3 regions of the Enterobacter kobei genome follow, and region 1 is predicted to be linked to each of the others. Evidence: predicted binding sites of a transcription regulator. Region 1 holds the regulator's gene; each other region holds the start of a gene.
The links. The regulator CRP, encoded in region 1, controls carbon source genes, mostly activating them, when cyclic AMP is high. The targets are predictions, from matches to a motif close to ATGTGANNNNNNTCACAT.

Region 1 (8,056 bases):
GAAAGTATCGTTAATTTCCGACAAGAATCAGCATCGCGCTTATGACCCAAATCATTCCAACAGACTTCGACATTGCAGCCGAAGACAGCACCGAGTTCGTGCCCATGCGCGGTGTGTCCAACTGCCATTTGCAGACCATGCTGCCACGGCTGATCCGCCGTAAGGTTCAGTTCACGCCGCACTGGCAGCGGCTTGACCTGCCAGACGGTGATTTTCTGGATCTCGCCTGGAGCGAAGACCCCGAGCAGGCACGTCATAAGCCGCGTCTGGTGGTTTTTCATGGTCTGGAAGGGAGTCTGCACAGCCCTTATGCGCATGGATTGATTGAGGCAGCAAAAGCGCGCGGCTGGCTCGGGGTGGTGATGCATTTTCGTGGCTGCAGCGGCGAGCCAAATCGACAGAAACGCATCTATCACTCGGGTGAAACCGAAGACGGAACCTGGTTTTTACACTGGCTGCGGGAAAACTATGGCACCGTGCCAACGGCGGCCGTGGGGTATTCGCTGGGCGGAAATATGCTCGCCTGCCTGCTGGCCAAAGAGGGCGACAGCGTACCGCTCAATGCCGCAGTGATTGTCTCCGCGCCGTTTATGCTGGAGCAGTGCAGCTACCATATGGATAAAGGGTTTTCCCGCGTCTATCAGCGCTATCTGCTCAACCTGCTGAAAGCCAACGCCGCACGTAAGCTGAAGGCTTACCCGGATACCCTGCCGGTCAGCCTGCGCCAGTTGAAAAAGGTGCGCCGCATTCGTGAATTCGACGATCTGATCACCGCAAAAATTCACGGCTTCGCCGATGCGATCGACTATTACCGTCAGTGCAGCGCCATGCCGTTGCTCAGCAAAATCACCCAGCCGACGCTGATTATTCACGCCAAAGATGATCCGTTTATGGATCATCACTCTATTCCCGCGCAGGAATTCCTTCCCGACAATGTTCACTATCAGTTGACTGAACATGGCGGCCACGTTGGGTTTATTGGCGGGACGCTGCACCGCCCGAAAATGTGGCTGGAGGCGCGTATTCCTGACTGGCTTACTCCTTATCTGGACGGTGCAAAATGATCATCCCCTGGCAGGATCTGTCTCCCGAAACGCTCGATAATTTGATTGAAAGCTTTGTATTACGTGAAGGCACCGATTATGGTGAACATGAACGCTCACTCGAGCAGAAGGTCAACGATGTAAAACGCCAGCTGAAAAGCGGCGACGTGGTGCTGGTGTGGTCAGAACTGCATGAGACGGTCAATATCATGCCCCGCAACGCGTTTCACGGCTGACCTTCCAACCTTTTCAGTCAGGGAGTTGCTATGTCTGCCAGACATCCCATTATTGCCGTTACAGGGTCGAGTGGTGCGGGAACGACCACCACCAGCCTCGCGTTTCGTAAGATTTTCGCCCAACTGAATCTCCGGGCGGCGGAGGTCGAAGGCGACAGTTTTCACCGCTATACGCGACCTGAAATGGACATGGCGATCCGTAAGGCGCGCGATCTGGGTAAACACATCAGCTATTTCGGTCCCGAAGCCAATGACTTTGGCCTTCTTGAGCAAACCTTCCTGGAGTACGGTCAGAGCGGCAAAGGGCAATCGCGTAAGTATCTGCATACCTATGATGAAGCTGTGCCGTGGAATCAGGTGCCGGGCACCTTTACCCCCTGGCAGCCGCTGCCGGAACCCACCGATGTGCTGTTTTATGAGGGATTACACGGCGGCGTAGTCACCCCACAGCATGACGTGGCGCGTCATGTGGATCTGCTGGTTGGCGTGGTGCCTATCGTGAACCTGGAGTGGATCCAGAAGCTGACGCGCGACATGAGCGAGCGCGGCCATTCGCGCGAAGCGGTGATGGATTCGGTGGTGCGCTCCATGGAAGACTACATCAACTACCTCACGCCACAGTTCTCCCGCACGCACATTAACTTCCAGCGCGTGCCGACGGTGGACACCTCTAACCCGTTCGCGGCGAAAACCATCCCGTCGCTGGACGAGAGCTTTGTGGTGATCCACTTCCGCAATCTCGAAGGCATTGATTACCCCTGGCTGCTGGCGATGCTGCAGGGCTCGTTTATTTCGCACATGAATACGTTAGTGGTACCAGGCGGAAAAATGGGGCTGGCGATGGAGCTCATCATGACGCCGCTGGTGGAGCGGTTGATGGAAGGGAAGCAGATTGCGTGAGTTGTTCTGCCCGGTGGCGCTGCGCTTACCGGGCCTACGTTCATGCTTTTGTAGGGCGGGTCAGCGAAGCGCCACCCGCCAAAAGATTAAGCCTCGATCACTTCATACGAATGCGTGATTTTTACCGCTTTCTCCAGCATTAACGCCACAGAGCAGTATTTTTCCGCAGACAGATCCACCGCACGCGAAACCGCCGCGTCTTTAAGCGCTTTACCGGTGACCACAAAGTGCAGATTAATGTGGGTGAACAGGCGTGGCGCCTCTTCGCGACGTTCTGAGGTGAGTTTAACCTCGCAATCCGTCACGTCATGACGACCTTTTTGCAGAATCGACACCACGTCAATCGCGCTGCATCCACCCGCCGCCATCAGCACCATTTCCATTGGGCTGGGGGCTTTATCGCCGGAGTTACCGTCCATCAAAATCTGGTGCCCTGACGCGGATTCGCCCAGGAACGTTAAACCTTCAACCCATTTCACGCGCGCTTGCATATTCTTTGACTCCAACGTTGCATTTTCGGTGACAGATTACGCGTGCGTTACATTTCTCGCAACGGAAGGCGACCTGCATCATGCTGAAGCGAGACACCAGGAGACACGCGGCGAAAGCTATGCTAAAACACTCAGGATGCTACAGTAATACATTGACGTTACACATGTATGCAGAGGACATCAAACTTTACTGGCTGCGAAACGTTACGACAGCCGACTTCCCAGGGTATGGGTAAGAATTCGATTGCAACCCCAGAGTCCGGATGCATCTGATGACTCTGGTGACAGCTTATAACAGAGGATAACAGCGCATGGTGCTTGGCAAACCGCAAACAGACCCGACTCTCGAATGGTTCTTGTCTCATTGCCACATTCATAAGTACCCATCGAAGAGCACGCTGATTCACCAGGGTGAAAAAGCGGAAACGTTGTATTACATCGTCAAAGGCTCGGTGGCAGTGCTGATCAAAGATGAGGAAGGGAAAGAGATGATCCTTTCTTATCTGAACCAGGGCGATTTTATCGGTGAACTGGGCCTGTTTGAAGAAGGCCAGGAACGTAGCGCCTGGGTTCGTGCAAAGACAGCATGTGAAGTGGCTGAAATTTCTTACAAGAAATTCCGTCAGTTGATTCAGGTAAACCCTGACATCCTGATGCGTCTTTCTTCCCAGATGGCGCGTCGTCTGCAGGTCACATCCGAGAAAGTGGGTAACCTCGCCTTCCTGGACGTCACCGGTCGTATCGCGCAGACCCTGCTGAACCTGGCGAAACAGCCAGACGCCATGACCCACCCGGACGGCATGCAAATTAAAATTACCCGTCAGGAAATTGGTCAGATCGTCGGTTGCTCCCGCGAAACGGTGGGTCGTATCCTGAAAATGCTGGAAGATCAGAACCTGATCTCTGCCCACGGTAAAACCATCGTGGTCTACGGAACGCGTTAATTCCGCTCAAACGGCGTGCCATCGCAAGGTGTCACGCCGTTTTTGTCTCTATTCCCCATGTGGCGCAGGCTGATCTATCACCCGGAAGTTAATTACGCACTGCGACAAACGCTGGTGTTGTGCCTTCCTGTGGCCGTGGGCCTGCTTCTGGGACAACTCCAGCAGGGTCTGCTGTTTTCTCTCGTTCCCGCCTGCTGCAACATCGCCGGTCTGGACACGCCGCATAAACGCTTTTTCAAACGCCTGATCGTTGGCGGTTCGCTGTTTGCTGGCTGTAGCCTCGCCGTGCAGCTTTTACTGGCGCGCGATATTCCGCTGCCGCTGATCCTGACCGTACTGGCGATGAGCCTCGGTGTTACCGCAGAAATCAGTTCCCTGCACGCCCGCCTGCTTCCCGCTTCACTGATTGCCGCCATCTTCACCCTGAGCCTCGCCGGGAATATGCCGGTGTGGGAGCCGCTGCTGATCTACGCCCTCGGCACGCTGTGGTACGGGCTGTTTAACTGGTTCTGGTTCTGGCTGTGGCGGGAACAGCCGCTGCGTGAATCTCTGAGCCTGTTGTATGTGCAGCTTGCGGATTACTGCGAAGCCAAATACACCTTGCTGACCCAGCATACCGACCCGGAAAAATCCTTACCGCCGCTGCTGACGCGCCAGCAAAAGGTGGTGGATCTGATAAGCCAGTGCTATCAGCAGCTGCATATGCTCGCCGCCAACAAGAATCACGAATATAAACGCCTGCTGCGCACCTTCCAGGTGGGGCTGGATCTGCAGGAGCATATCTCCGTGAGCCTTCATCACCCACAAGAGGTGCAAAAGCTGGTCGAGCGCAGCCACGCCGAGGCGGTGATCCGCTGGAATGCGCAGACCGTCTCCGCGCGCCTGCGGGTGCTGGCGGACGACATTCTCTATCACCGCTACCCCACGCGCTTTAACATGGATAAACAGCTCGGCGCGCTGGAGAAAATTGCTCGTCAGCATCCGGATAACCCGGTCGGCCAGTTTGCCGCCTGGCACTTCAGCCGCATTGCCCGCGTGCTGCGCACCCAGCGCCCGCTGTATCCCCGCGACCTGATGGCGGATAAGCAAAAACGTCTGCCGCTCCTGCCAGCACTCAGAAGCTATCTCTCTCTTAAGTCTTCTGCCCTGCGCAATGCCGCGCGGATTAGCGTTATGCTCAGTATCGCCAGTCTGATGGGCATGGCGCTGCATCTGCCGAAACCGTACTGGATCTTAATGACCGTGCTGTTTGTCACCCAGAACGGCTACGGCGCCACGCGGGTACGTATTCTGCACCGGGCAGGCGGCACGATGGCGGGGCTGATTATTGCGGGCGTAACGCTACACTTCCACGTTCCCGAGGGGTATACCCTGGCTGGGATGCTGGTGATTACGCTGGTGAGTTACCTGATTATCCGCAAAAACTACGGCTGGGCGATGGTGGGCTTTACGGTGACGGCGGTATATACCCTTCAGCTGCTTACGCTAAACGGCGAACAGTTTATCGTTGCCCGCCTGATCGATACGCTGATTGGCTGTCTGATTGCCTTTGGTGGCATGGTCTGGCTGTGGCCGCAGTGGCAAAGCGGATTGCTGCGCCAGAACGCCCACGACGCGCTGGAGGCTGACCAGCAGGCCATTCGTCTGATCCTGAGCGACGACCCGCAGCCCTCCCCGCTGGCGTATCAGCGGATGAAAGTTAATCAGGCGCACAACGCCCTGTTTAACTCGCTCAACCAGGCGATGCAGGAGCCAGGCTTTAACGCGCACTATCTGGCGGACATGAAGCTCTGGGTCACGCATAGCCAGTTTATCGTCGAGCATATTAACGCCATGACCACCCTGGCGCGCGAGCACACGATGCTGACGCCGGATCTGGCGCAGCGTTATTTGCAGTCGTGTGAAATCGCCCTGCAGAGGTGTCAGCAGCGTCTGGAGTATGACGCGCCGGGTGAGTCGGGGGATTCGAACATTCTGGAAGCGCCGGAAACGCTGACTCACGGGCCGATGAGCACCCTGGAGCAGCATTTGCATCGCGTGCTGGGCCACCTGAACACCATGCACACCATTTCGTCGGTGGCATGGCGTCAGCGTCCTCATCATGGCATTTGGTTAACGCGCCGGTTAAAACGAACCGAGTATTAGCCTTTAACGATCTTCGCGACCGCTACGGCAAAGCGGGTTAACCCGTCTTCAATGTCTTTCTCTTCCACCACCAGCGACGGTGCGAAACGCATCACGTCTGGCCCCGCATTCAGCACCATTACCCCTTCGTGGGCGGCAGCATGCAGAAAATCGCGGGCGCGGCCTTTGTACTGTGGCGTGAGCTCGGCACCGATCAGCAGACCCATGCCACGGATTTCGCTGAACACATCATACTGGTCATTGATCTTTTGCAGATGTTTTACGAACAGCTCACGCTTCGCATTCACGCCGTTCAGCACTTCTGGGGTATTGATGATATCGAATGCCGCCCCCGCCACAGCGCTCGCCAGCGGGTTACCGCCATAGGTTGAGCCGTGCGAACCGACATGAAACGCAGAGGCGATCTCCTGAGTCGTCAGCACCGCACTCACCGGGAAACCACCGCCGAGCGCTTTGGCACTGGTCAAAATATCCGGCGTCACGCCGTAGTGCATATAAGCGAACAGATCGCCGGTACGTCCCATTCCGCACTGCACTTCATCAAACACCAGCAGCGCCTGATGCTCATCACACAGCGCGCGTAGCCCTTGCAGGAATTCCGGGGTGGCCGCCGTCACGCCGCCTTCGCCCTGAATTGGCTCCACGACTACCGCGCAGGTGTGGTCGTCCATCACCGCTTTCACCGCATGCAGATCGTTAAACGGCACATGGACGATATCGGCCGGTTTTGGGCCAAAGCCGTCGGAATACTTCGGCTGGCCGCCGACGGAGACGGTAAAGAACGAGCGCCCGTGGAAGGCGTTGTGGAAGGCGATGATTTTGGTTTTGTACGGGCTGTGACGCGTCGTCGCGTAATAGCGCGCCAGCTTAAAGGCGGTTTCGTTGGCTTCGGTGCCGGAGTTCATAAACAGCACACGCTCGGCAAACGTGGCATCAATGATTTTGCGGCCCAGACGCAGCGCCGGCTCGTTGGTGAATACGTTACTGGTGTGCCACAGGGTTTCGCCCTGGGTTTTCAGCGCCTCCACCAGCGCAGGATGGCAATGACCCAGCGCCGTGACCGCAATACCGCCCGCGAAATCCACATACTCTTTTCCCTGCTGATCCCAGACGCGGCTGCCTTTCCCCTTAACCGGGATAAACTCAGCCGGTGCATAAATCGGCAGAATCACTTCATCGAATGTTGCGCGGGTAATTGCTGGTTGTTCAGTTGCCATGTCATGCCCATCCATTTTATGTCACATTGATTGTGAAAATATAATCACAAAATATGCATAAAAAATCACAGCAAGGCAACAGATATTCAGCGATGGAAGAAATTAGCCAGCAGGTCATGCCCTTGCTCGCTAAGGATACTTTCCGGATGGAATTGCACGCCCTCAAGATCCCACTCGCGGTGGCGAATCCCCATGATCTCCTGCGTATCGCTCCAGGCGGTCACCTCAAAGCAGTCTGGCAGCGTCGGCGGGTCAATCACCAGCGAATGGTAGCGCGTCACGGTTAAGGGATTATTGAGCCCCGTGAATACCCCGATACTGGTATGCGTGACCGGCGACGTTTTTCCGTGCATCACTTTCGCGGCACGCACGATGGTGGCGCCGAATACCTGGGCAATGGCCTGATGGCCCAGGCAGACGCCCAGAATGGGCAGCTTGCCAGCATAGTGCCGGATAACATCCAGAGACACGCCCGATTCCGACGGCGTGCAGGGGCCGGGTGAAATCACAATTTTCTGCGGAGCCAGCGTCGCAATATCGGCCAGAGTCACGTCATCGTTACGGCGGACAACCACCTCTGCTCCCAGCTCACAAAAATACTGGTAAAGGTTCCAGGTGAAGGAATCGTAGTTATCAATCAGCAGAATCATGGCGGCTCCCGAAAAAAATGCCGCCCTATTCTACTCAGATTCCCGCGCTTCGCTCACTACTTTGGCAAAGACAGCGTTCAGCGCAGTCAAATCGCCCGTCGCGCCGCTTCGGTTCGCCGCCACCCACTGCTCGGGATCGATACCCCGCCAGTCCAGCATATACCCGGCATGAATGGCCAGCTGCTCAAAGAAGACCCGTTGTGCAATACCATTGCCGCTCATAAAAGGATGCAGCATATTGATTTCACAGTAGTAGTGACTAACTCTGTTCACAAAGGTTTCTTTCTGAAGACCCACCAGATACTTTTCGCTTTCCAGGTCCGCCATCAATTCATTGCCCATCTTCTCGATGTACTCGAAGTGGCAGAAAGGAATGTCACCTTTAAAAATATCGTCGGTACGGTATTCGCCCGCCCGCTTCAGCTCTTTG
Region 2 (8,056 bases), 110 kb from region 1:
GCCGCGCAAAGATGCACAGCAATGATTTGACGTGGGCAGGTAATTGCCTCACTCTCAATAAATACGATTTTTATACCGCCATGGGCGGCAACGAACGAGTAGCAATACGATGAGTCTGAACCTGGTAAGTGAACATTTGCTCGCAGCGAACGGCCTGAGCCATCAGGACCTGTTCTCCATTCTTGGTCAACTGACCGAACGCCGTCTCGACTACGGCGATCTCTATTTCCAGTCGAGCTATCACGAATCCTGGGTTTTAGAAGACAGCATCATCAAAGATGGTTCTTATAACATTGACCAGGGCGTCGGCGTGCGCGCCGTCAGCGGTGAGAAAACCGGTTTTGCCTATGCCGACCAGATTAGCCTGGCTGCACTGGAGCAAAGTGCGCAGGCTGCACGTACCATTGTGCGTGATACTGGCGATGGCCGTGTGAAAACCCTCGGTGAAGTGTCGCACTCTGCGCTCTATACCAGTATCGATCCGCTGCAAAGCATGAGCCGCGAAGAGAAGCTGGATATTTTGCGCCGCGTGGACAAAGTGGCGCGTGCTGCAGATAAACGCGTGCAGGAAGTCTCTGCCAGCCTGAGCGGTGTTTATGAACTGATTCTGGTGGCGGCAACGGACGGTACGCTGGCCGCCGATGTGCGTCCGCTGGTGCGTCTTTCCATCAGCGTGCAGGTTGATGACAACGGTAAACGCGAGCGTGGCTCCAGCGGCGGCGGCGGTCGTTTCGGCTATGACTGGTTCCTGGGCGATGTAGATGGCGAAGCGCGCGCTGACGCGTGGGCAAAAGAAGCCGTGCGCATGGCGCTGGTGAATCTTAATGCTGTTGCGGCTCCCGCCGGGACATTCCCGGTGGTGCTGGGCGCAGGCTGGCCGGGCGTGCTGCTGCACGAAGCGGTGGGCCACGGTCTGGAAGGCGACTTTAACCGTCGCGGGACATCCGTGTTCAGCGGTCAGATTGGACAGCTCGTCTCATCTGAGCTGTGCACCGTGGTGGATGATGGCACCATGCCTGACCGTCGCGGTTCGGTGGCTATCGATGATGAAGGTACGCCAGGCCAGTACAATGTGCTGATTGAAAACGGCGTGCTGAAAGGTTACATGCAGGACAAACTCAACGCGCGCCTGATGGGTGTCGCGCCAACGGGTAATGGCCGTCGTGAATCTTACGCGCACCTGCCAATGCCGCGCATGACCAACACTTACATGTTGCCGGGCAAATCCACGCCGCAGGAGATTATCGAGTCTGTAGATTACGGTATCTTTGCGCCAAACTTTGGCGGCGGCCAGGTGGACATCACCTCCGGTAAATTTGTCTTCTCTACCTCAGAAGCGTATCTGATTGAGAAGGGCAAAGTGACCAAAGCGGTAAAAGGTGCGACGCTGATTGGCTCCGGTATTGAAGCCATGCAGCAGATCTCGATGGTCGGTAACGATCTGAAGCTGGATAACGGCGTGGGCGTCTGCGGTAAAGAGGGCCAGAGCCTGCCGGTGGGCGTGGGCCAGCCAACGCTGAAAGTGGACAACCTGACGGTAGGCGGCACAGCCTGACCTGAATCGGCATAAAAAATGGCGCTACTGATGTAGCGCCTTTTTTTTAACGTAAGTTACCCAGCGGTATCTCCGGATCCGGCTCGTGTGTGATGCGGTTACGCAAGTCACGACGAATAATTTCGATCGACCAGAACCAGACCAGATGGCCTACGATCTCTGAAACGTGTTCATACCACGGCAGCTCAAACAGCGGTGGCGTCAGCCCCATCAGCGGGAAGGAGATCATATGCACAAAGAGCTGAGCTAACGCACCCGCCAGCAAACCCTGCCAGAGTTTAATTTTCGGGAAGACTTCAGCCACGACACAATAGCCAACAGCGAAGACGATTGAGAAAATAATATGCGTCACGCCAACCCAGTTAAATATATGTCCGGCAAATGTATAAACTGCCGCGTTAGGATCAACAACGCCCAGCCAGTCGCGTAAAAATACATAGGGAGGGTTTAAAAAATTGCGGGAACAGTCAATCTGGCTTGCGGCTCTTATTAATTGCTCGGGTCCGCATGCGCCGGTGAATAAGTCGGAGGGGCTGCGTGGTGGAAGCGGTACTTCGGCTCCCCATTTGACAAACGCGGAGACAATCCCTGCAATTAAACCGATGAACGCGGCGAGTCCATAGCGCCTGCGTGAAGGCGGTGTTTGTTCAAATAGATTCATTTCTTTTCCTTGTTTAACGTCATCCTGCGGAATACATTTTATTATTCATATCAGCAACAAATTAATAACAGTCTGACGAGCAGACTGCATATAAAGTAATGGGGTGGCGGCAGTAGTGTCAATTCTCTATTCCTGATAGTGGTGAAGGAATATTCCTGAATCAACAAGGGATTCATCCTGGGAATATTCATTGCCTCTATGCGTTCAGAAATAAATTGATTATTCCTTTCTTCTTCCCCGCATCCCCTGAAACAGCTCCGCCACGTCCACAAAATAGTCGGTCAGATAGTTGATACACACCTGCACTTTGAGCGGCAGCTTGTCCTTTTCGGTATACAGGGCGTAGACCGGGCGCGGATCGGATTGATAGCGAGGGAAAAGGATCTCCAGCACGCCGCTGTTGATCTCATTGATCACCCACATCAACGGGACGTAGGCGATCCCCGCACCGGCCACCAGCCAGCGCGAAATGGTCATCGGATCGTTAGTGACGAATCGTCCTTCCGGCAGCAGCCGGGTGGAGATCCCCTCCGGGGCAATCAGCTCGAATTCATTGTCGGGTCGCACGCTGTACTCCAGCCAGGAGTGGTTGGTGAGATCCGCGGGTTTCTCCGGAACGCCGTACTGCGCAAGATAGCTTTTCGAGGCGCAGACAACCATCGGCATGCTGCCCAGTCGACGCGAGAAGAGGCTGGAATCCTGCAACGCCCCCACGCGGATCACCACGTCCAGACCATCGGCGATCAGATCCGGCGCCGGGATACCCGTCACCAGATTGACGGTAAGCCCGGGGTACTCCTTCAGCATATCCGCGGTCATGGCAGCGAGTACATTTTGTGCCATAGTTGAAGAACACCCTATACGGAGTGTGCCGATCGGGGTGTTGTTAAAGGCGTAGAGCTGTTCATGGACGTCTTGTACTTCGTGCATCATGCGTCGGCAGCCCTGATAGTAAATTTTACCCGCCTCCGTCAGCCCAATGCTGCGGGTACTGCGGTTGAGCAGCTTGACCTGTAGCTCATCTTCCAGTTTAGAGACCGTCTGGCTAATGGATGATACGCTCATCTGAAGCTGACGTGCCGCGGCGGTAAACGAACCCAGTTCAACCACTTTGGCGAAGACCGACATGCGTTTTAAACGTTCCATTGTTCACTCTGGCTTAAAAGTGATTTAGATCACATATTATAGATAACAGCATAACAGTTACGTTAATATATTATTAATTACATAACGGCTGCGCCATTCTCGCCCGACGTTTCTTGCTCTTCTGCGATGGCGTGCGCTAAAAAATTCTGAAGCCTGCACTCTCTCTTATCAAGGTCAACATGAGTCTGTTTCCCGTTATCGTGGTGTTCGGTCTGTCGTTCCCACCGATATTTTTCGAGCTACTTTTATCACTGGCGATCTTCTGGCTGGTGCGCAAGGTGCTGGTCCCTACCGGGATTTACGATTTCGTCTGGCACCCTGCATTGTTCAATACCGCGCTGTATTGCTGCCTGTTTTACCTGATATCGCGCATGTTTGTCTGAGGTTGATGTGAAAACGCTAACAAGAAAAATCTCCCGCACTGCCATCACGATGGCCCTGGTTATCCTCGCCTTCATCGCTATTTTTCGTGCCTGGGTCTATTACACCGAATCACCGTGGACGCGTGATGCGCGCTTCAGCGCGGATGTCGTGGCCATCGCCCCCGATGTGGCTGGTCTAATCACGGCGGTGAATGTTCACGATAACCAGCTGGTGAAAAAAGATCAGGTTCTGTTCACCATCGACCAGCCTCGTTACCAGAAGGCGCTGGAAGAAGCGGAAGCAGATGTCGCCTATTACCAGGCGCTGGCATCGGAAAAACGCCGTGAGGCGGGCCGCCGTAACCAGTTGGGCGTTCAGGCCATGTCCCGTGAAGAGATAGACCAGTCTAACAACGTGCTGCAAACCGTGCTGCACCAGCTGGCGAAAGCGCAAGCCACGCGCGATCTCGCTAAGCTCGATCTGGAGCGCACCGTGATCCGCGCGCCATCCGACGGCTGGGTCACTAACCTCAATGTCTATGCCGGGGAGTTTATTACCCGTGGCTCCACTGCCGTGGCGCTGGTTAAACAGAACTCCTTCTACGTGCTCGCCTATATGGAAGAGACCAAGCTGGAAGGCGTGCGTCCGGGTTATCGTGCGGAAATCACGCCGCTGGGCAGTAACCGCGTCTTCAAAGGTACCGTCGACAGTGTCGCTGCAGGGGTGACCAACTCCAGCAGCTCTAACGATACCAAAGGAATGGCGACGGTGGATTCCAACCTGGAATGGGTGCGTCTGGCGCAGCGTGTGCCGGTACGTATTCACCTTGATGAACAGCAGGGCAACCTGTGGCCGGCGGGGACCACGGCGACGGTGGTGATCACCGGTGAAAAAGATCGGGATGCCAGCCAGGACTCCTTCTTCCGTAAAATTGCCCATCGCCTGCGCGAGTTTGGTTAATCGCCATGGGTATCTTTTCCATCGCCAGCCAGCACATTCGCTTCGCCGTGAAGCTGGCCTGTGCCATTGTGCTGGCGCTGTTTGTTGGCTTTCACTTCCAGCTTGAAACCCCTCGCTGGGCGGTCCTGACGGCTGCAATAGTTGCGGCGGGTCCTGCCTTTGCCGCTGGCGGGGAACCCTATTCTGGCGCGATCCGCTATCGTGGGATGCTGCGTATCATCGGGACGTTTATCGGCTGTTTCGCAGCACTCACCATTATTATTCTGATGATCCGCACGCCATTGTTGATGCTGATGGTGTGCTGTATCTGGGCGGGTTTCTGCACCTGGATTTCGTCTCTGGTGAAAGTGGAAAACTCCTACGCCTGGGGGCTGGCGGGTTATACCGCGCTGATTATTATCATCACCATTCAGTCTGAACCTTTGCTCGCGCCGCAGTTTGCAGTGGAGCGCTGCAGCGAGATTGTGATCGGTATTGTGAGTGCGATTGTCGCTGACCTGCTTTTCTCTCCACGCTCCATCAAACAGGAAGTCGACCGTGAACTTGACGCGCTGATCGTTGCCCAGTACCAGCTGATGCAGCTGTGCATTAAGCATGGCGACAGTGAAGAGGTGGATAACGCCTGGAGCGGGCTGGTTCGCCGGACGCAGGCGCTGGAGGGGATGCGTAGCAACCTCAACATGGAGTCCTCGCGCTGGGCCCGTGCGAACCGCCGCCTGAAAGCCCTCAATACTGTCTCCCTGACGCTGATTACCCAGGCGTGCGAAACGTATCTCATCCAGAACACCCGTCCGGAAGCGGTCACCGATACGTTCCGTGAGCTGTTTTCCGAGCCGGTGGAAACCGTGCAGGACGTGCATAAACAGCTTAAGCGTATGCGTCGGGTGATCGCCTGGACCGGGGAGCGCGACACGCCGGTGACCATCTACACCTGGGTCGGGGCCGCGACGCGCTATCTGCTGCTGAAACGTGGCGTGATCGGCAACACCAAAATTAGCGCGGCGGAAGAAGAGGTCCTCCAGGGTGAAGTGGTCATCAAGGCCGAATCTGCCGAACGTCACCACGCGATGGTCAACTTCTGGCGTACCACGCTTGCCTGTATGCTCGGTACGCTGTTCTGGTTGTGGACAGGCTGGACGTCTGGCAGCGGCGCGATGGTGATGATTGCCGTTGTGACCGCACTGGCGATGCGTCTGCCTAACCCGCGTATGGTTGCCGTTGATTTCCTCTACGGTACCATTGCCGCCCTGCCGATAGGGGCGCTCTATTTCCTGGTCATCATCCCGTCGACGCAACAAAGCATGTTGCTGCTCTGTATTAGCCTGGCGGTGATGGCGTTCTTTATCGGCATTGAAGTGCAAAAGCGTCGCCTGGGATCGCTAGGGGCGCTGGCGAGTACGATTAACATCATCGTGCTCGATAACCCGATGACTTTCCATTTCAGCCAATTCCTCGACAGCGCGCTGGGCCAGCTGGTGGGCTGTTTCCTGGCGATGATGGTCATTCTGCTGGTGCGAGATAACTCACAGGCGCGGACGGGGCGTGTGTTATTGAATCAGTTTGTTTCTGCCGCCGTGTCGTCGATGACCACCAATACGGCGCGTCGTAAAGAGAACCACCTCCCGGCGCTCTATCAGCAGCTGTTTTTACTGCTGAACAAGTTTCCGGGCGACATCGCGAAGTTCCGCCTGGCGTTAACCATGATTATCGCGCACCAGCGTCTGCGCAGTGCACCGGTGCCGATCAACGACGATCTCTCCGCCTGGCACCGTCAGCTGCGTCGTACCGCGGACCATGTGCTTTCCGCCAGCAGTGATGACAAACGTCGCCGTTACTTTACGCAGCTGCTTGAAGAGCTCGATATCTATCAGGAAAAGCTTAAGCACTGGGATGCACCGCTTCAGGTCACCGAACCGGTAGGGCGGCTGGCGCTGATGCTGCGTCGCTATCAAAATGCCCTCACCGATAACTGACTGAAGTAAAAAAACCGACGCCAAAAGCGTCGGTTTTTTTGTGGCTATACTTATTCCAGCACGTTCTTACATTCAGAAAGGGAGGACACATGACGACCCAGGCGCTTCAGGACAATACCCTTTTTCAGACCGGCTATCTGGTTAACGGCCTCTGGAAACCGCTGGATACGACGTTTGATGTGCTTAACCCGGCTACCGGGGAAGTCATCGCCCGCGTCGCGAAAGCCGGCAAAGCAGAGACCGAAGCAGCAATTGCTGCCGCCACCCAGGCTTTCCCTGCATGGCGCGCCAAAACCGCGAAAGAGCGTTCGGCCATTCTTTACCGCTGGTACGAACTGATTATTGAGAATAAAAGCTGGCTCGGACGGCTAATGACCACCGAACAGGGTAAGCCCCTGAAAGAAGCGGAAGGTGAAGTGGAGTACGCCGCCAGCTTTATCCAGTGGTTTGCCGAAGAGGCCAAGCGTGCGAACGGTGAAATTATTCCGCCGATCAAACCCGGCTCGCGCATTCTGGCGACCCGTGAACCGATAGGTGTTGTCGCGGCTATCACGCCGTGGAACTTCCCGATGGCGATGCTCACCCGCAAGTTAGGCCCGGCGCTGGCAGCCGGATGCACCGGGGTAATCAAACCGGCCAATAACACGCCGCTCAGCGCTTTTGCGCTGCTGACGCTGGCAAAACAGGCCGGCGTACCGGATGGGGTACTCAACGCAGTCGCCGGGAATACGCACGAAATCAGCGACGCGATTATGGCCAGCCGGGACGTGCGAAAAATCTCCTTCACCGGCTCGACATCGGTTGGCAAAACGCTGGTGCGTAACGCCGCAGAAACCATGAAAAAAGTCTCGATGGAGCTGGGGGGAAATGCTCCGTACATCGTCTTTGAGGATGCAGACATCGACGCGGCTGTGAAAGGCGCGATCGCCAATAAGTTTCGCAATGCCGGGCAGGTCTGCGTCAGCGTGAACCGCTTCTATATTCAGGAAACCGTCTACGACAAATTCGTGAATAAACTCGCTGATGCGGTGAAGGCGCTGAAGGTGGGAAATGGTCTTGAGGACGGCGTCGTCGTCGGGCCGTTGATTGAAGGTGCAGCGGTCGACAAGGTACGTGAACATGTTGACGACGCTGTTGCGCGTGGCGCGACCGTGCTGGCGGGCGGTAAACCTCATTCCCTTGGCGGCAATTTCTGGATGCCAACCGTACTGGGGGACTGTCATGAAGGGATGAAGCTGGCAGAAGAGGAGACGTTTGGCCCGGTCGCGGCGTGCTTCCGTTTCACTTCAGAAGATGAAGTCATCCAGCGTGCCAACAACACGCCTTATGGTCTGGCGGCGTACTTCTATACACAGAATCTCTCGCGGGTCTTCCGCGTTTCACAGGCAATTGAAAGCG
Region 3 (8,056 bases), 220 kb from region 1:
CTTGCCCACACTCTGGGCAGGAAAAACAGGGCAGAAGTGGAATGCAGGCCACAGCATCTCCCGCCTGGAGGTCCTTTACATCTGCACCACAGGCTTCGACGTGTCCGCTAAATTCATGGCCAAGGATGATAGGATAATAGTGTGCCCCTTTGGCAAAAATACGCGGGATATCTGAGCCGCATAACCCTGAGCAAACAATGCGCACCAGAACTTCATCCGCATCCTGTATTTGAGGGATCGGACGTTCTTCAACGCGCACGCTGCCCTCAGCGTGAATTACCACTGATTTCATGATTTACTCCAGAAAAGAAGGGGAGCATGGCTCCCCGGATATTAAGATACCGTCTGGCTTTGCGGGTTAGCGGCGTTTTTCTCTGCCGTCGTAAACGTCCGGGCACGTCGCCAGGTGAGCAGTACGCCTGTGAAGTAGATCGCGCCAATCACAATGAATCCCACCACGTTTTGCCAGGTAAGGAGCTGGATGAGCAACCAGGTGACTGGCGAACCACCCTGATCCATGGATGCCACAAGCCCACCTGCTTTTAACGCACCAGCGTTCTGTGCAAGCTGGGTATGCAGGCCGATGGTCTGTGTGGCGATCCATAGTGTGATCCCCATGATGATGACGCCGGAGATGAGTGTACGGAACAGATTACCCTGGTGAATCGCGACCGCCATTGCCACGAAGAAACCGATAGTCGCAAGGTCGCCGAAAGGTAGCACCTGGTTACCTGGCACCAGCACCGCAATCAGAATGGTTAACGGGATGAAAATGAGACTGGCGGAAACCACTGACGTATGACCCAGCAGCAGTGCGGGATCAAGACCAATTAAGAACTCCTGACCACCAAATTTGGCCTGCAGGCGTTTGCGAGCGTGTTTAGCAATCGGCGTCAGGCCATCCATAATCGGCTTGATGACCCGCGGCATCAACAGCATCACTGCAGCGGTTTTCACTGCCAGTTGCAGAACGGATTTCGCGTCGTAGCCTGCCAGCATGCCAATGACCAGTCCCATGACAAAACCGACGGTGACCGGTTCGCCAAACGGACCAAAACGTTTCTGGACATCGTCGGCGCTAAAGTGGATCCGCTTAAGACCAGGAATGTGGTTGATAATCGTATCGACCAGCACCGCGACGGGACCGAGATACGCCGACGAGCCGTGTGGAATAGCAATTCCTTCCAGGCCGAAGAAGTCTCGCGTGTCTTTGGCAAACCAGTCACCCAGCTTGTAGACAAAGGCTGCGTGAACCACCACACCAAGGATCCCCAGCCAGTAAGAGCCAGTGGCCAGGTGCAGCATTGCGCCGGTGAAGGTCATGTGCCAGATGTTCCAGATGTCCACGTTCACTACACGGGTCATACGAGTGACCAGCATGATGACATTGACGCCGATCGCTATCGGGATCGCCACCAGTGCGATTTGTGAGGCCCAGGTCATGGGTGAAGAACCTGGCCAGCCGATATCCACTACGTGAAGGTTAATCTGGAATTGTTCCGCCATCGCTTTAGCTGCCGGACCAATGGAGTCGAGCATCAGGCCAATGACCAATCCAATTCCCACGAAGCCTATGCCGATATGCAGGCCGGACTTGAAGCAATCGCCCAGTTTCATCCCCAAAAGTTTTGAGAAGATAATGATAACGATGGGCAGCATGACGGTGGGACCGAGGTCGAGGATATACCGCATGATTTCGGTAAACATGATTTCATCCCTCGAGAATAGTGAGGATTTTTTGTTGCAGGGCTTCGATACCGACGCCCGATACAAACGGCATCCCATGAACTACCGGAATGTCACCAAACGATCTGTCGACTTTTGCCGTGGTGCAAATGAGGTCTGCACCGTCCATATAGGTTTCAATTTCCGTCACCCGACACTGGACCAGATCAAGCGCTATGTGGTGGGCTTCACACAGTTCTTTGATCTCTTCAGCCGCCATGGTTGAGGTTGCTACGGCACCACCACAGGCAACAATAACTTTACGTTTCATAGGGTACTCCTTTTTATTATCAGTATGTTATGAAGCCTGTGCACAGTAGTCAGGCTCAAGGATCGTCTCCCGGAATTGCTCGGCCAGGCGATCGGCTGGTGTGACCAACAACAGGTCCAGCGTGTCCGGGTTTTGTAGCTCGCTGAAAAGACGGCGCAGCAGTTTTATTTGCGCCGCAGGGTTTTCAACAATTAATGCGATGATGAGTGAAACGGCGACCTCTCCATCATCATCAGCCTGCTGAAAATTCACCGGTTTGTCCGGGCGAATCAGGTAAATCGCGGGGATTTTGGCATGTACCGCCTCACAATGCGGGATTGCAACCGCATGGCGTTCAAGGGTTATGCCGGTGGGGTAGTTGATCTCCCTTTCGAGAAGTGCGGCTGGGTAAGTGGCATGCACAACACCTTTCGCCAGCATCTCCTCACCAATGTGCGCCAGCGCAAGCTGACAGTTTTCAAACTCAATTCCGGTACGGACAAAAACGTGACTCATAGACTCTCCGGGCATCAGACGTATTCAGGGGTACAGCCAAATCGATAGGCACGTAATACATCCTGTATTTTGTCGATGATGAGATTGTGCGGTGTTGCAACGATCTCATTCATTGACAATCGTTCGAACTGAACGGGCATAAACTGGCTAATAAGACCCAACGGCAGGGAGGTATTACTCATGTTGGTGAGTAATTTCTCCACGCCCTGACGGATACGTGGATGCGGCCAGTAGTAGCGAATGCGATCAGAAAGACTGAAATGGATATCCACCATCGCCTGGCTCCAGGTTGGACGGTAATACTTTTTCCAGTAATCCGGCTCGTTCAGCATCACTTCGTCAATCACCTCCAGCACGTGGCTGCGCTGCTCAGGGGCGATAAGTTCTCTCTCCATTTGTGCCAGGGCAAAGATGGCTTCACGCAGAGCAAAGGTGAGCGCCGGGCCCACTTTCAGGATCGCGAAGTGATCGCGCACCAGGGCCTGATAAGCCTGACGGGTCTGGTAGTCGGTTGAATGCGCCTCGTAGACCATTGGTGTCTGGCGGATCCAGCCGGATAGTGCCTCGGCCGCGTGGGGTTGATAGGGAATGATTTGGGTATGGTCGAACTCCACGCCCGGTTGCACCACGATAGCGATCACGCGTGTCATAGCATCTTCCAGACCGAGTGCGCTAAAGGCAGCTCGGTGGGTATCGAGCGTCTGTGCGGCATCTTCAACACGGGTAACATGCACGCAGTTAATACTGCTGGCTTCCCCACCCGGTACGGGAACTTCAGTGCCAATAACGTAGGTTAGTGCCGCTTTTTGTTCCTCATTAGCCGTCTCTTCTGCAGCTTTGCATAACTGTGCAGCCCGCTGGGCTACCACTACTGGTGCTAGCGGGACGGGGTCGTCGGCGCATGACATGGAAGCATCCAGATGGATCTTGGTAAATCCGGCAGCGACATAGGTTTTGATCAGCTCAACGGATTTTTCCATCGCTGCTTCAGCCGGTTCGTTTTGCCAGCAGTTAGGCCCCAGGTGATCCCCTCCAAGAATCAGGCGTTCTCGGGGAAAACCAACGTCCCTGGCGATATTCAATACAAAATCGCGAAAATCAGCAGGAGTCATGCCGGTATAGCCGCCAAACTGATTCACCTGATTTGAAGTGGCCTCAATCAGCACTTTATTGTCGGTATTCAAATCAAAACGCAGTGCAGCTTCAATGACCAGCGGGTGTGCGGAACAGACAGAACAAATACCGACATGCTCTCCCGCTTTATGGCGGGCAATAATATCTTTCACATTTCCTCCGGATTAGGACATTAATCTTTCGTCGTTAGAGCTTTCCTTCACAACCACAATCGGCAATAACCTTGCGTACGACCTCTTGCATGGCACTTTTGGCGGGTACCATGTAATGACGGGGGTCGCTGGCATCGGGATATGAAGCGAGATAGGTTTTCAGCGCATTCGAGAAGGCGATTTTGAGTTCTGTGGCGACATTGACCTTGCAGATCCCGAGGCTAATAGCCTTACGGATATCTTCTGTCGACAATCCTGAGGCACCGTGCAGTACCAGCGGGATATCAACCAGATTACGGATCTCTGCCAGGCGTTCGAAATCCAGCCTTGGCGTAGCTTTATACAGGCCGTGCGCGGTGCCGATGGCTACAGCCAGCGAGTCGATACCCGTCAGCTCAACATACTCGCGAGCCTGTTGTGGATTGGTGTAGAGCGCATCTTTGCTGTCGACGACAAGGTCATCCTCCTGACCGCCAAGACGGCCAAGTTCAGCCTCTACGCTAACGTCGTAGCGGTGGCAGTAGTCCGTCACTTTCTTTACGAGCAATACGTTTTCAGAGAACGGATGATGAGAGCCGTCGATCATTGCAGAGCGGATCCCGCTCCGTACTTTCTGCGCGATATCGTCGAAATCTTCGTGATGATCGAGGTGGATCGCCAGTGGCTGGTTGTACGTTTTGGCCAGATCGCCAGCAATGGCTACCACATTCCCGGTTCCGGCATAGCTAAACGTACCGGGTGTGCCCGCGACAATCAGAGGAGACCGCATCTCTGAGGCCGTTTCGACGACTACCTGCAGTGTTTCGAGATTATGAATATTAAATGCAGGGACCGCGTAACCTTCACGCTGTGCCTTTATCAGCATCGCTTTTGACGAGATGATATACATCTTTCCTCCGAAACCTTTCGTTTTGTTTGTGCGAAAGACAATATAGGGTTTCGGAATGTTTTTTTGTGATTAGTATCTTAGAAATGAAAGATTCGAAATGAAAGATAAGAATGCGAAAGAAACGAAAGCAAAAAAAAGCATGGCCGAAGCCATGCTGAAAGAGGTTTATAGTGAACTCACGTCACTGGTGCCGGGTTAAACACCGCCAGCTGGTTATGTAATCCCCATTGGTCCGAGAACGTTTTCTTCCGCCCGCTTGCCACGTCCAGAATGAAGTGGAATAGCTTCCAGCCCACGTCCTCAATGCTCTCTTCTCCGGTGGCGATGGTTCCCGCGTTGATATCCATTAAGTCGTACCAGCGGTTTGCCAGCTCGGTGCGCGTCGCCATTTTGATCACCGGGACTGCCATCAGGCCATACGGCGTGCCGCGTCCTGTGGTAAAGACCTGCACCGTAATGCCGGATGCCACCTGCTGGGTGCCGCAAACAAAATCGCTGGCAGGCGTTGCCGCGTAGATCAGGCCGCGTTTGGTCGGCCGCTGTCCCGGAGAGAGGACTTCCACAATTGCGCTTTGGCCGGATTTAGCAATCGAACCCAGGGCTTTTTCCACGACGTTCGCCAGGCCCCCTTTTTTGTTTCCCGGAGACGGATTCGCGCTACGGTCGGTTTTACCCATGTCGAGATAGTTATCGTACCAGGCCATCTCCTCAAGCAGGCGCTTGCCCACGTCTTCATTGACGGCGCGCGGCGTCAGTAAATGGATGGCATCACGGACTTCGGTCACTTCAGAGAACATCACCGTCGCACCGCAACGAACAAGCAGGTCGGACGCGAAGCCCACCGCCGGGTTGGCCGTCACGCCAGAGAACGCATCGCTGCCGCCGCACTGGGTTCCCACCACCAGGTCAGACACGGGGCAGGTTTCGCGCTGGCGTCGGTTGAGCTTATCGAGATGACGCTCGGCAACCTGCAGAATATCGTCGACCATAGACCGGAACCCAATGTGGCGTTCGTCCTGCAGGCGTACAATGCTGGCCTCGTCTGCCGGAATGGCTTTGACGTCTTCGGTACCCTGCAGCAGACGCTCAGGCTGGAGTTTTTCGCATCCCAGGCCAATCACCATCACCTCGCCGCCAAAATTCGGGTTGAGGGCAATATTATGAATGGTACGGATCGGCACGACCGCCGCTGGCGCGTTGATCGCTACGCCACAGCCATAGAGATGGTTCAGGCCAACCACGCCATCGACGTTCGGGTATTTCGGCAGCAGATCGCGTTCGATGATTTTCACCACGTAATCCACTACGCCCGCCACGCAGTGTACGCTGGTGGTGAGACCAAGAAGATTTTTGGTACCGACGCTGCCGTCCGGATTGCGATAGCCTTCAAAGGTATAGCCTTCCAGTGGGGGAAGCGGTTCCGGTACGCGGGTGGCAAGTGGCAGGGTGTTCAGCGGTGGCGCTTTTGGCAGCTCAACCAGCGACTCCTCAATCCAGCTTCCCTGCGGAATTGCGCGAACGGCATAGCCGATGACTTCACCGTAACGCACGATCTCCCCATGGGCAGGAATATCGACCAGTGCGATTTTGTGCCCCTGGGGAATATGTTCAATTAACGTCAGTCCGTCCGGGAAGCGTGTTCCCGCTTTTAAGCCATTGTCATTGACAATAATCGCCACGTTATCCGTATCGTGAACTTTTATATAAAACGCCGTCGGCGATGCCTCTCTCATTTCAATATCGGCCATTATTCACATTTCTCCGGCAAAGTGTCAGATAGTAAATTTAACCCGTTGGATAATCGTTTTATTCTCGAGGAAATAAAGGATGTCAGCAGAAGACAGTTAAAAATGTGATCGCGATCGCGTCAGGCTAACTAATCCCTGATTCTGTGCATTAGCGCCCACAGCGTTGGGCATATGCTCAAAATGGCGTTGAAATGAGGCGCAATACTTGAGCATAAAAACAATGTGCTGTTGTGAAGTGACGATTATACTGAAGGACGATTTTATATTGCCAACATTCAGTCAGAGAAATAAATATAAAAACAATATGTTTCGCAATAAATAATCCCGGCTCAAACTGCGGAATTAAAAAGGTATAAGTGATGAATAACAATATCTTCCCGAATACGTTTAAAACGGCCCTCGCGGCGCACCAGATCCAGATTGGCTGTTGGTCTGCGCTGGCAAACCCAATAAGTACTGAAGTGCTGGGCCTTGCTGGTTTTGACTGGCTGGTGCTCGACGGCGAACATGCGCCAAATGATATCAGCACCTTTATTCCGCAACTGATGGCCCTGAAAGGCAGCGCCAGCGCCCCGGTGGTGCGAGTGCCAACCAATGACCCGGTGATCGTCAAACGTTTGCTGGATATCGGGTTCTACAATTTCCTCATCCCGTTTGTGGAAACCCAGGAACAAGCGGCGCTGGCTGTGGCGTCAACGCGCTACCCGCCGGAAGGGATCCGCGGCGTCTCCGTCTCACACCGCGCCAACATGTTCGGCACCGTGCCGGACTACTTCGCGCAGTCCAATAGCAACATCACTGTTCTGGTGCAGATTGAGAGCCAGCAGGGGGTTGAAAACCTCGACGCTATTGCAGCCACAAACGGTGTGGACGGTATCTTTGTCGGCCCAAGCGATCTGGCTGCCGCCTTTGGCCACCTGGGCAATGCCAGCCACCCTGACGTGCAGCGTGCGATCCAGCACATATTTGCTCGCGCCAAAGCACACGGTAAACCGAGCGGCATACTGGCGCCGGTTGAAGCCGACGCCCGACGTTATCTGGAGTGGGGAGCCACCTTTGTTGCCGTCGGCAGCGATCTCGGGGTGTTCCGCTCAGCGACGCAGAAATTAGCGGACGCTTTTAAAAAATAACCATCATTGAGGAAACAGTTATGACGCTGAAAGTGGGTTTTATTGGCCTGGGGATCATGGGTAAACCAATGAGTAAGAACCTCATCAAAGCGGGTTACTCACTGGTGGTCTCCGATCATAATCCGCAATCTGTGGCCGAGGTGATGGCGGCTGGCGCAGAAACCGCCTCCACCGCCAAAGCGATTGCTGAGCAGTGCGATGTCATCATTACCATGCTGCCAAACTCCCCGCATGTTAAAGAGGTCGCGCTGGGGGAGAACGGCATCATTGAGGGCGCAAAGCCTGGCCTGGTGCTGATTGATATGAGCTCTATCGCACCGCTTGCAAGTCGTGAAATCAGCGAGGCGCTAAAAGCGAAGGGCGTGGATATGCTGGACGCGCCGGTCAGCGGCGGTGAGCCGAAAGCGATCGACGGCACGCTGTCGGTGATGGTCGGCGGGGATAAAGCTATTTTCGATAAATACTATGACCTGATGAAAGCGATGGCAGGCTCCGTGGTGCATACGGGTGAA

Region 2: a site for CRP is predicted at 3,380-3,397, ahead of aaeR (HTH-type transcriptional activator AaeR). Genes of this name have one in related genera too.
Region 3: a site for CRP is predicted at 6,517-6,534, ahead of garD (galactarate dehydratase). Genes of this name have one in related genera too.

Annotation. Positions count from the first base shown of each region.
Region 1 is NZ_CP017181.1:4,467,849-4,475,904, forward strand. Features, by position in the region: gene BFV64_RS21765 (hydrolase) at 42-1,064, shown strand; gene BFV64_RS21770 (YheU family protein) at 1,061-1,279, shown strand; gene BFV64_RS21775 (phosphoribulokinase) at 1,310-2,179, shown strand; gene BFV64_RS21780 (OsmC family protein) at 2,266-2,670, opposite strand; gene crp (cAMP-activated global transcriptional regulator CRP) at 2,982-3,614, shown strand; gene BFV64_RS21790 (YccS/YhfK family putative transporter) at 3,672-5,759, shown strand; gene argD (bifunctional acetylornithine/succinyldiaminopimelate transaminase) at 5,756-6,976, opposite strand; gene pabA (aminodeoxychorismate synthase component 2) at 7,063-7,626, opposite strand; gene BFV64_RS21805 (putative adenosine monophosphate-protein transferase Fic) at 7,657-8,056, opposite strand, start outside.
Region 2 is NZ_CP017181.1:4,355,904-4,363,959, reverse strand. Features, by position in the region: gene yhdP (AsmA2 domain-containing protein YhdP) at 1-25, shown strand, start outside; gene tldD (metalloprotease TldD) at 110-1,555, shown strand; gene BFV64_RS21135 (YagU family protein) at 1,602-2,216, opposite strand; gene aaeR (HTH-type transcriptional activator AaeR) at 2,436-3,362, opposite strand; gene aaeX (p-hydroxybenzoic acid efflux pump operon protein AaeX) at 3,542-3,745, shown strand; gene aaeA (p-hydroxybenzoic acid efflux pump subunit AaeA) at 3,753-4,685, shown strand; gene aaeB (p-hydroxybenzoic acid efflux pump subunit AaeB) at 4,691-6,658, shown strand; gene BFV64_RS21110 (NAD-dependent succinate-semialdehyde dehydrogenase) at 6,748-8,056, shown strand, end outside.
Region 3 is NZ_CP017181.1:4,250,055-4,258,110, reverse strand. Features, by position in the region: gene gatD (galactitol-1-phosphate 5-dehydrogenase) at 1-292, opposite strand, end outside; gene BFV64_RS20610 (galactitol-specific PTS transporter subunit IIC) at 334-1,707, opposite strand; gene gatB (PTS galactitol transporter subunit IIB) at 1,712-1,996, opposite strand; gene gatA (PTS galactitol transporter subunit IIA) at 2,024-2,491, opposite strand; gene gatZ (tagatose-bisphosphate aldolase subunit GatZ) at 2,506-3,777, opposite strand; gene BFV64_RS20590 (tagatose bisphosphate family class II aldolase) at 3,812-4,666, opposite strand; gene garD (galactarate dehydratase) at 4,843-6,414, opposite strand; gene garL (2-dehydro-3-deoxyglucarate aldolase) at 6,774-7,544, shown strand; gene garR (2-hydroxy-3-oxopropionate reductase) at 7,565-8,056, shown strand, end outside.